One region of the Paenibacillus sp. RS8 genome, then DNA from elsewhere that is predicted to be linked to it. Evidence: a T-box and tRNA genes for the amino acid it is inferred to sense, from the RefSeq annotation. Region 1 holds a T-box; the other holds one or more tRNA genes.
What was found. The T-box of region 1 lies ahead of pheS (phenylalanine--tRNA ligase subunit alpha). A T-box ahead of a tRNA ligase gene usually reads a tRNA of that ligase, here a tRNA-Phe.
Positions count from the first base shown of each region.

Region 1 (4,800 bases):
CCATCCGTTCATTTATGAAGAGCAATGTAGATATCATTGCAATTGCCCCTGTTGTGCAGACCGGATGGGATGATATTTTAGAAGAAGTAAAGCAGGCAGGCATACCCGTCATCATTCTTGACCGTTCTATTAATGTGCAAGACCACTCACTTTATGTGACCTGCATAGGCTCTGACTTCTTTGAAGAAGGGGTGAAGGCCGCTAAATATATGCTGGACAAAATGCGGCATCATACCGGACAAATCAAAATTGCCGAACTTCAGGGTACTATCGGATCCACCCCTTCAATTGACCGCGGACGCGGGTTTCGGGAGACGATAAAGGGGCGAAATACCTTTGAAATTACACTTACCCGCCCTGCGGATTTTACTAAGGCAGGAGGGAGTAAGATCATGCAGGAATACCTGAGCCTGCCTCAAGATGAGTGGCCGCAGGTGCTGTTCTCCCATAATGATGACATGGCCGTTGGTGCAGTTGAAGCCATTGAGGAGGCCGGACTGAAGCCGGGTACTGATATTATAATAATTTCAGTTGACGGGACACGCCGTGCCTTTGAACAGATGATTGCCGGGAACATTAATGCTGTCGTTGAATGCAATCCGCTCTTGGGTCCTTTACTAATGCAAGCTACCCAAGAGATTATGTCGGGCCGGACCCTCCCCAAACGTATGGTTCCAGCAGAAGATATTTACCCTCAGGAACTGGCCGCAATGGAAGTAGATAACCGGACATATTAACCAGATGATAAAAAGCTTTCGCTTTGAGGTGTTCCTTCCGGGGGTGCAGCTGGAGTCAGAAGCTAGCTTAAAGCCAGATCAAAATTGACCTAATTATGCTTGAACTTGTCAAAACGACAGATTTTGCATATAATAAATAGATATATCTCTTACATTAAAGAGATACCTGACAATTAGATTGAATTGTGAAATGCATTGATGGAGAAGAGTACACAGTGCCTGACTTACAGGGAGGAGACGTCGGTGATTGAGAGCGTTTCTAGGAAACAGAGCTGTCGAAGTTCACTCCGGAGCAGTTCCTTGAATTCCTTAAGATTGCCTTGCAAGGAAGCGTAGGGGAAACCGGTCACAGACCGTTATTTCTGTATAAAGTGAGATAGGTATCTGTCCAGCCAAAAGAGGGAATGAAGCTCTTAAGGGGAACAGATCAGCTTATCTAACAAGGGTGGTACCACGGTCTTTTCGTCCCTTACCGGGAGGAAAGGCCTTTTTTTGTTGAACTAGACAATGATTGAAGGGGGCTGTACACGGCCATGAAAGAGAAGTTGGAAGCATTGAAGGTAGAGGCACTGGCTAAGTTGCAGGAGGTTATGGATCCACAGGTTCTGAATGACCTAAGAGTGAAGTATCTCGGTAAAAAAGGTGAGCTTACAGAAGTTCTACGTGGTATGGGAGGACTTAGTGCTGAGGAGCGTCCGGTTATCGGGCAAGTAGCGAATCAGGTGCGTAGTGCGATTGAGGAGATTATTGGAGCGAAGCAAGAGGCATTTCAACAACAGGAGACACAACAGCGTCTGCAGGCTGAAAAAGTCGACGTAACCCTGCCGGGCCGACGCATGCAGCAAGGGGGCATTCACCCGCTTAGCAGAGTGGTTCAGGAAATTGAGGATATTTTCATTGGTATGGGTTACCGTGTGGCTGAAGGTCCTGAAGTGGAGACCGATTATTATAACTTTGAAGCCCTAAATCTGCCTAAGAACCACCCGGCTCGTGATATGCAGGATTCCTTCTATTTGACGGATGATCTGCTCATGCGTACTCAAACGTCTCCTGTACAGATTCGTACAATGCAGGCTATGAATGGTGAAGTTCCGGTTAAAATCATCTGCCCGGGTAAAGTATTCCGCCGTGATGATGACGATGCAACGCACTCCTTCCAGTTCCATCAAATCGAAGGTTTGGTTATCGGAAGCAACATTCGGATGAGTGACCTGAAAGGTACATTGCAGCAATTCGTGCAGGAGATGTTCGGCCCGAATACAGGCATTCGTCTTCGTCCGAGCTTCTTCCCGTTCACCGAGCCTAGCGTTGAAGTGGACGTAAGCTGCTTCAAATGTGGCGGCGATGGTTGCAGACTGTGCAAGCAAAGCGGATGGTTAGAAATTCTTGGCGCGGGTATGGTGCATCCAAATGTTCTGAAAATGGGTGGCTATGATCCTGCTAAGTATAGCGGCTTCGCATTCGGTATGGGTGTTGAGCGGATTGCTATGCTTAAATACGGCATCGATGACATTCGTCATTTCTATAACAACGATATGAGTTTTGTAAAGCAGTTCAAGGGCGTTTAGATTTTTGGTGGGCGAGCTGGCTGACGGGTTAGGAGGATGGATTTTGGAGCATTTGATTTCATGTTGTAAAAAACCTATTAAGCTAGGATCGGAAAGGAATTTTGGAACTGTAGGAGCGATAGCGACCGCCTGAAAGCTTTCCGTAGGAAAGCTAGCATCGTAAGCATAAGCTTTGTCCCCGGATTTCCACCGCGAAGAGCGGTTTAGATCAAGAAATCTGGGGACAACAGCGGCCGGAAGTCCAAAGATTCCTTGCAGGGACCGCTCTTAATAGTGTTTTGCAGTTGAAATTGAGAGCTCTTAATCAAGCCTCCGACTGGAAGCAGATCGAACGGCAAGTAGATAAATACATCTGAAACATAAAGGAAGTGAGCGGACATGAAAGTATCAACCGGATGGTTGGCTGATTATACATCGATTGAAGGAGTAACCGCCGAAAAGCTAGCGGAGAAGATTACCGCTGCCGGCATTGAAATTGACGGAGTAGAGCGCCGTAATAAAGGGATTTCGGGCATCGTAACCGGCTATGTGAAATCGAAGGAAAAGCATCCTGATGCTGATAAGCTGAACATATGTATCGTGGATGCAGGTCAAGGTGAAGATCTGCAAATCGTCTGCGGCGCAAAAAATGTGGCTGAAGGACAAACCGTTCCTGTAGCTCTTGTAGGCGCTAAGCTGCCAGGGCTGGATATCAAAAAAGCAAAGCTGCGCGGAGTATTATCGCAAGGGATGATCTGCTCAGCTAAAGAATTAGGCCTGAACGATAAATTGCTTCCTAAAGAGCAACAAGAAGGAATTCTTGTGCTTCCAGAGGGAACAGAGATCGGTCAAGATATTTCAAAGTTGCTGGGTTTAGATGATGAGATTCTGGAATTCGATCTGACTCCGAACCGTTCAGATTGTCTAAGCATGATTGGTGCTGCTTATGAAGTGAGCGCGATTCTTGGACGCGAGATCAAATTGCCTAATCCAGCAGGCGAAATCATTGAGATCAGCGGAGCAGCTGCTAAATCTATTTCCGTTAAGATTGAGAATGAAGAACTTTGCAGTCACTACGCTGTTCGTTATATCTCGGGTGTTAAACCTGCAGCATCACCGCTGTGGATTCAGAATCGTCTGATGGCGGCAGGGATTCGTCCAATTAACAACATCGTAGACATCACTAACTATGTGATGCTCGAATACGGACAGCCGCTGCATGCTTTTGATGCAGATAAAATCGAAGGCGGAGAACTCGGCGTTCGTCTTGCTCATGAAGGTGAAGTCCTGACTACACTTGATGGCCAAGAACGGAAGCTTGAGCCACATATGCTCGTTATCGCTGATGGAGCTAAAGCAGTAGCTCTGGCTGGAGTAATGGGAGGACAGGATACAGAAGTTACTGCTGAAACGGTAAATCTCGTTCTGGAATCCGCTAAGTTTGATGGAGGAACTGTTCGTAAAACCTCGCGTCAACTGGGGCTTCGCTCGGAAGCATCCCTTCGTTTCGAGAAAGAAGTGGACCCAAATGCAGTTATTCCTGCATTGAACCGCGCAGCAGTACTTATTGCACGTTATGCTGGCGGATCTGTGCATGAAGGAATTGTTCAAGCAGGAACAGTCGCAACTGAAGAGAAGGTACTGACTTTGTCCTTGGAGAAGTTGAACCGTTATCTCGGAACAGATCTGTCCTTGCTAGAAGTGAAGACATTGTTTGGACGTCTTCATTTCAAGTGTGGTGATACTGCACAAGGGCTGATCGAAGTTCAGGTGCCGACTAGACGTGGCGATATCAACTATGATGTTGACCTTATCGAAGAAATTGCTCGTCTGTACGGGTACGACAATATTCCAACGACTCTGATTGAAGGAGTTACAACGCCAGGTGCATTAACGCATAAGCAATCACTCCGCCGTGAACTGCGTCGCCTGTTGTCGCATGGCGGTTATCAGGAAGTGATGGGCTACTCCTTCATCCAGCCGGCACAAAGCAAAATGTTCCCTGAGTTATCAGAAGGCTCACAAGCGGTTAAATTGGCTATGCCAATGAGTGAAGAACGCAGTGTACTGCGTACTAGCCTTCTGCCACAACTTTTGGATATTGCTAGCTACAATACCAACCGTCGTCAAAGCGATCTAGCGTTGTTTGAAATCGGCAATGTCTTCTTCACGGATGAAGAACAGTTGACTCGCCAGCCGCGTGAGTTGCCAGTGCTGGGTTTGTTGCTTAGCGGTAGCCTAACCGTGAAGCAATGGAACGTTTCAGCACAGCCTGTCGATTTCTTTGATTTGAAGGGTGCGCTAGAATCGGTGTTTGCTTATTTGGGTCTTACAGACAGAATCATCTACGAGGGAGACAGTCCAGAAGGATATCATCCTGGACGTTCCGCGTCTGTGTACCTGCTCGGAGACGAGGGTCGTGTGAAGATCGGAACGATGGGTCAGCTCCATCCGGAACTGCAAAGAGAGCTTGATCTAGTGGATACCTATGTCGCTGAGATTTTATTGCAGCCGCT
Region 1 is NZ_CP168131.1:3,531,603-3,536,402, forward strand. It holds gene ACDZ28_RS17155 (ABC transporter substrate-binding protein) at 1-737, shown strand, start outside; T-box leader at 924-1,210, shown strand; gene pheS (phenylalanine--tRNA ligase subunit alpha) at 1,271-2,305, shown strand; gene pheT (phenylalanine--tRNA ligase subunit beta) at 2,684-4,800, shown strand, end outside.

Region 2 (4,800 bases), 1.4 Mb from region 1:
TGCCATCCTGAAAGGGAATGGGGCGAGCCAGTTGCACGCCATGTTTTGCAAGATGGTCCATAAAGTCAAGTTCAGAGATGACCATCTCCTGCTCCTGATGAGACTGATGTGTTACACGTAAAATATATTCATGATCATCTTTTGGAAAGCTATAGACAACATTTTCAAAACCACCAATATACTTAATCGTTGTCCAATCGACTTGAATCTGTTGTGCAGCTTGTTTAAGCATTTCTTCATCGAATTTCACCTGCCAGTTAGGCATTTCAATCACGCTCCTACCTTCTAAGAAAATATCAATTAAAATGGTATATTTTGTATAGAAGTGCTTTATAAAGATATTTTAACACTTCACTACCAATAAAAGAAGCAATCAAAAAGGTAGGAGCAGCCTAGAACTTTAACAAAGTCCATGACTGTTCCTACCTTGATCATTTTTCATTACTTAAGAGCTTAATTTCTATTAGTAATTTATTGCTGAAAGCTCATCTTCCGTTACCCATTTATGATTTTTCACTTTATCTCCACCCGTAGTAGGTGTGTAATCAATCATATATACCGTAGTATGTTCAGCTGAGTTAATTTGAGCCGTTGCACCTTTCATATCTTTCATATGGTCAGCTTCCATTACGACTTCTGAGCCTGATTCATAGGGTTTGTCAGCTGCTTTTTTGATTTCTTCATGAATAATCCACTTGTGATTTGTAACTGGAAATCCGCCTGTTGTAGGTCTATAAGAAACGATATACGCTGTGGTGTCAAAAGCTCCAACTATTGTTGCAGTAGCCCCCTTCATACCTTCCATATGGTCCGTTTGGATGATCGCTTGACTTCCAACTTTATAAGCTGGATTCTCCGCCACCTTCAAATCATCAGGTACCTCACCTGAGCTAGAGTGCGAGGAATGTTCCATCTGTGTATTGTTTGAGGACATCTTATTGCCATAGCTATTATCATTACTGCATGCACTTAGACCGAGAGCAGCGGCGATTATGAGTAGAATTAATTGCTTTTTCATATAAAGAACCTCCGAAGTTTTATATGCCTTTGACTATTAATTTACCCATTTCAGAAGATCACAAACCGAAAATAATATTTTGAAAATTGTAAGACGTTAATTGGATTACCAATAAATGAGTGTTGTCTACGTTATTGAAGGTTATTTATAATGTTTTCTGAAAGGAGGCTACTATAATGAAGACTAAAATATTCACTTTGTTGCTTCTTTTGGGTCTGGTAAGTATGGCTACTATGATCGGTTCTGCTAGTGCTGCTCCGGTATTAACCGTAGGAAGTTCTTCAGGAGATGTATGGGATCTTCAGTATCGATTGAAGACTCTGGATTTCTATACTCAGCCTTTAGATGGTGTATATGGATCACAAACGAAAGCAGCCGTTTCTAAATTTCAAAAAGCCTACGGATTAAGCGCCGATGGTGTTACTGGCACGAAAACATGGAATGCACTAAAAAAATATACGCTTAATATTGAGGAAATGGACATATTAGCTAAAGTTATCTACAGTGAATCTCGCGGTGAGCCTTATAAAGGCCAAGTTGCAGTTGGCGCTGTAGTTATGAATCGCATACAATCTAGTCAATTCCCAAACAATATTAAAGACGTAGTATTTCAAAAAGGTGCATTTACAGCCGTATCTGACGGTCAATACTGGCTTACTCCAAACCGGACTGCCTATTTAGCTGCACTTGATGCTGTCCGTGGTTGGGACCCAACAAACAATTCGATCTATTATTTCAATCCAGATACAGCTACAAGTGCTTGGATCTGGTCACGTCCTCAGAACTTAAAAATTGGTAAGCATATATTTGCGAGTTAAACGCTTCAAATAAATGTAATAGCCGTCCAACCTTAGTGGCTGGACGGCTATTTTTTAGTATAAACGATCTTCTTAATACTATCCTTAGAAAGACAGTATTCACTTGAGAGCTGGTCAACGGTTGCGCCACCAGCAAACCTCAAGCAGATCTCAATATTTCTTGATTTCAAATACTTCCTACTCCCTGACTTCTCGCCCCATTTCACATGCAATTCTTCAGGCTTTGGAACGTAGACTAAACCACCATTTATATACTTCTGTATTTCTTGTAGTAACTCTTTTGGGAAGACTGTATCTGCATTTACATATTTCATAATTGTTCTGCTCCTTAAACTTTGATGAGATCACAAACAGCCTGCCTAACCATAATGGTCAGACAGGCTGTTTTTATAGAAAGCTTACTATTAAAATTAAGATGGCTCGGGACGGGATTGAACCGCCGACACTAGGATTTTCAGTCCTATGCTCTACCGACTGAGCTACCGAGCCTTGCTATTAAAGTTAAGATGGCTCGGGACGGGATCGAACCGCCGACACTAGGATTTTCAGTCCTATGCTCTACCAACTGAGCTACCGAGCCTTACATGGATACAATTATTTCTTCTAAATGGAAACAAAAAGACCCCTCGTCCGAAAAGGGACGAGGAGCCGCGGTACCACCCTAAATTAGAACTATTCTGTACAACTAGCAGAAATGTTCTCACTTAAATATTTAACGGTTAACACCGGTACACCTCTACTTGCCAACAATGGTTTCAAGGGACTGCTCCGGAGTGAACTTCGATCAACCCTTTTCTCTAGAAACGCTCTCAATCTCCGGCGTTTCCTCCCTGTAAAGAGGTATTGAACTACTTTTCTCCATCAAAGCATTTGTTTTATTATATAATTTTTTCTAATTGTAAGCCCTAATCCACTATAAGTCAATAGAAGAAATAATTCCCACATTTCGATTTGATTAGCTTTATCCATTACTAAAATTAAAAATCATCTTTAATTCATCATCAAAAGACTTCTTACATTCTTCTTGAAAGCTATTACCAGTATATTCTTTTAGTGTCTTTCTCCAAAAATGCTGGGCTCTCCTATTTGTAGCTGTGGGATTGGTTTGTAGCTCCCATTTTCCAATATGAAGATTAAATACCTCCTTAGCCGCGCGTTCAGCGATTCGCGTACCTCGAAAGGGCCGCAGGATAAAGAATTCGTTTAAATAAAATTCACAACCTGGTGGTGTATGAGGTGGTGTGGCTACTAATGCAAAGCCAGCAGGAATTCCATCCTCCTTTATTAAATAAGGATATAAAATCCCTGGCTTCTCCCACCAGATGTCGAAGACTTTATTCTGTTCATTCAGCGTTTGTGTTTCATTATCCTCGTATACCCCGTATTGATTAGGAAGGTTCCCCCATATCTCTGAAAGATCGTGTAAGTATAGTGGGTAGAGATTATTAATCATAAACTTCGTTGTGCTGTCAGTTAATGTTACGCTGATCTTCATTTCATTCACTCCCTCCCATCGAATGCTTGGATGTATTTATGGCAATCACTTAAATAACGTTCTGTGTAGTTATCTTTTGTATAATCCTTAAGCACTTTTCGCCAGAAAGCTATGGCAGGTTTATTATTTTCCATTTGAGCTAGTTTCCATTTAGCTTCTTTAAATAGATCAAGTGTTTTTATTGCGGCAGCAGTACCTATTCCATTTCTTCTGTATTTCTGCAAAATCATAAAGTCATAGATCACATGAGTTGGATCTGGGTCTGTATCTAAGTTTTCAAAAAGAACAACCACAAATCCAGCTAAGTTTCCTGAAACCTCGATCAGATAAGGATTCCATCGATGATCCCCTTCCCAAAAATAATCAATATCCACCTCGAATTCTCCATGCTGATTCACATCTTGATCCGTAAATAAACTGAAATCATAATAGTAAAGTTGATATAGATTAGACAGTACCGCTTTATCTTCAAACGTTACTGGAACAAGTTTAATTTCCATCATACCCCCACGTTTGGTTCATTATTGTTACTTCTGTACTTAGTATAATCACGACGTCACTCTAGTTATATGCCATATTTGATTTGAATTGAATTTTATATAAAGTCATTATTCATCTAGAATAAAAAAAGCTCATATGAGCTTTTACGCCCACATGAACTTTTTTCAGTCTAACAATCAAGTTAAATCTACGATGACTTTAATGGTTTCTTTAGCTTCAATGGCTTTGTCAAAGGCTGCTTGGATATCCTCTAATTTAAAGGACTGTGTCACCATTGTAGAGATATTCGTTTTCTTGTCGTTAATATGTTCAATAACCTTTACAATATCTTCATGTGTGTATCCACTAGCTCCAACTATGTTAACTTCTTTACTCATCACTTGAGCAAGGCTAATAGGTACTTCATTTTTATAAACCGCAATGATTGCAATTCTTGCTTGTGGCTTTACAATCTGCATCACTTGTTCAAATAATATCGGAGCACCCGCTGCGTCTACAAAAGCATCTACGTTTGGCATGTTAACGCCGTAAACATTTACTTCCCCGAAGTGTTTAATTAAGCCCTCTGCTAATGATTCAGTCGTCGTATTAACTGTTAAAGCTCCTAATTCTTTGGCTTTATCCAAACGCCATGGATCAATATCCACAACACAAACCTCTTTAATGCCTTCCCCTATTAATCCTGCAGCAGCAGATAAACCAATAGGACCCGCTCCGAGAATTACGATTTTTTCACCTTGTTTGGGTTGTACACTAAAGGCTCCATGAAAGCCCACACTCATAGGTTCCATTAATACGGCCTCTGTTGCCGAAACGGAATCATCAAATTCATAAAGGTTATAATTAAGTGCTGCATCTTCAATTAAGACATATTGTGAAAAGGCTCCTACCTCCAACGAATAACGACGACCTGCACGTTTTGCAGTAATTGGATTCACACCTACACGCATGCCAACTTTCAAATCGGT
Region 2 is NZ_CP168131.1:4,928,422-4,933,221, reverse strand. It holds gene ACDZ28_RS23450 (phosphotransferase enzyme family protein) at 1-265, opposite strand, end outside; gene ACDZ28_RS23445 (YdhK family protein) at 464-1,018, opposite strand; gene sleB (spore cortex-lytic enzyme) at 1,195-1,836, shown strand; gene ACDZ28_RS23435 (CD3324 family protein) at 1,884-2,150, opposite strand; tRNA gene ACDZ28_RS23430 (tRNA-Phe) at 2,253-2,325, opposite strand; tRNA gene ACDZ28_RS23425 (tRNA-Phe) at 2,344-2,416, opposite strand; T-box leader at 2,470-2,710, opposite strand; gene ACDZ28_RS23420 (GNAT family N-acetyltransferase) at 2,798-3,331, opposite strand; gene ACDZ28_RS23415 (GNAT family N-acetyltransferase) at 3,337-3,834, opposite strand; gene ACDZ28_RS23410 (zinc-binding dehydrogenase) at 4,009-4,800, opposite strand, start outside.
Region 2: it encodes a tRNA-Phe, which carries the amino acid that the T-box ahead of pheS (phenylalanine--tRNA ligase subunit alpha) is inferred to sense. The anticodon was not compared.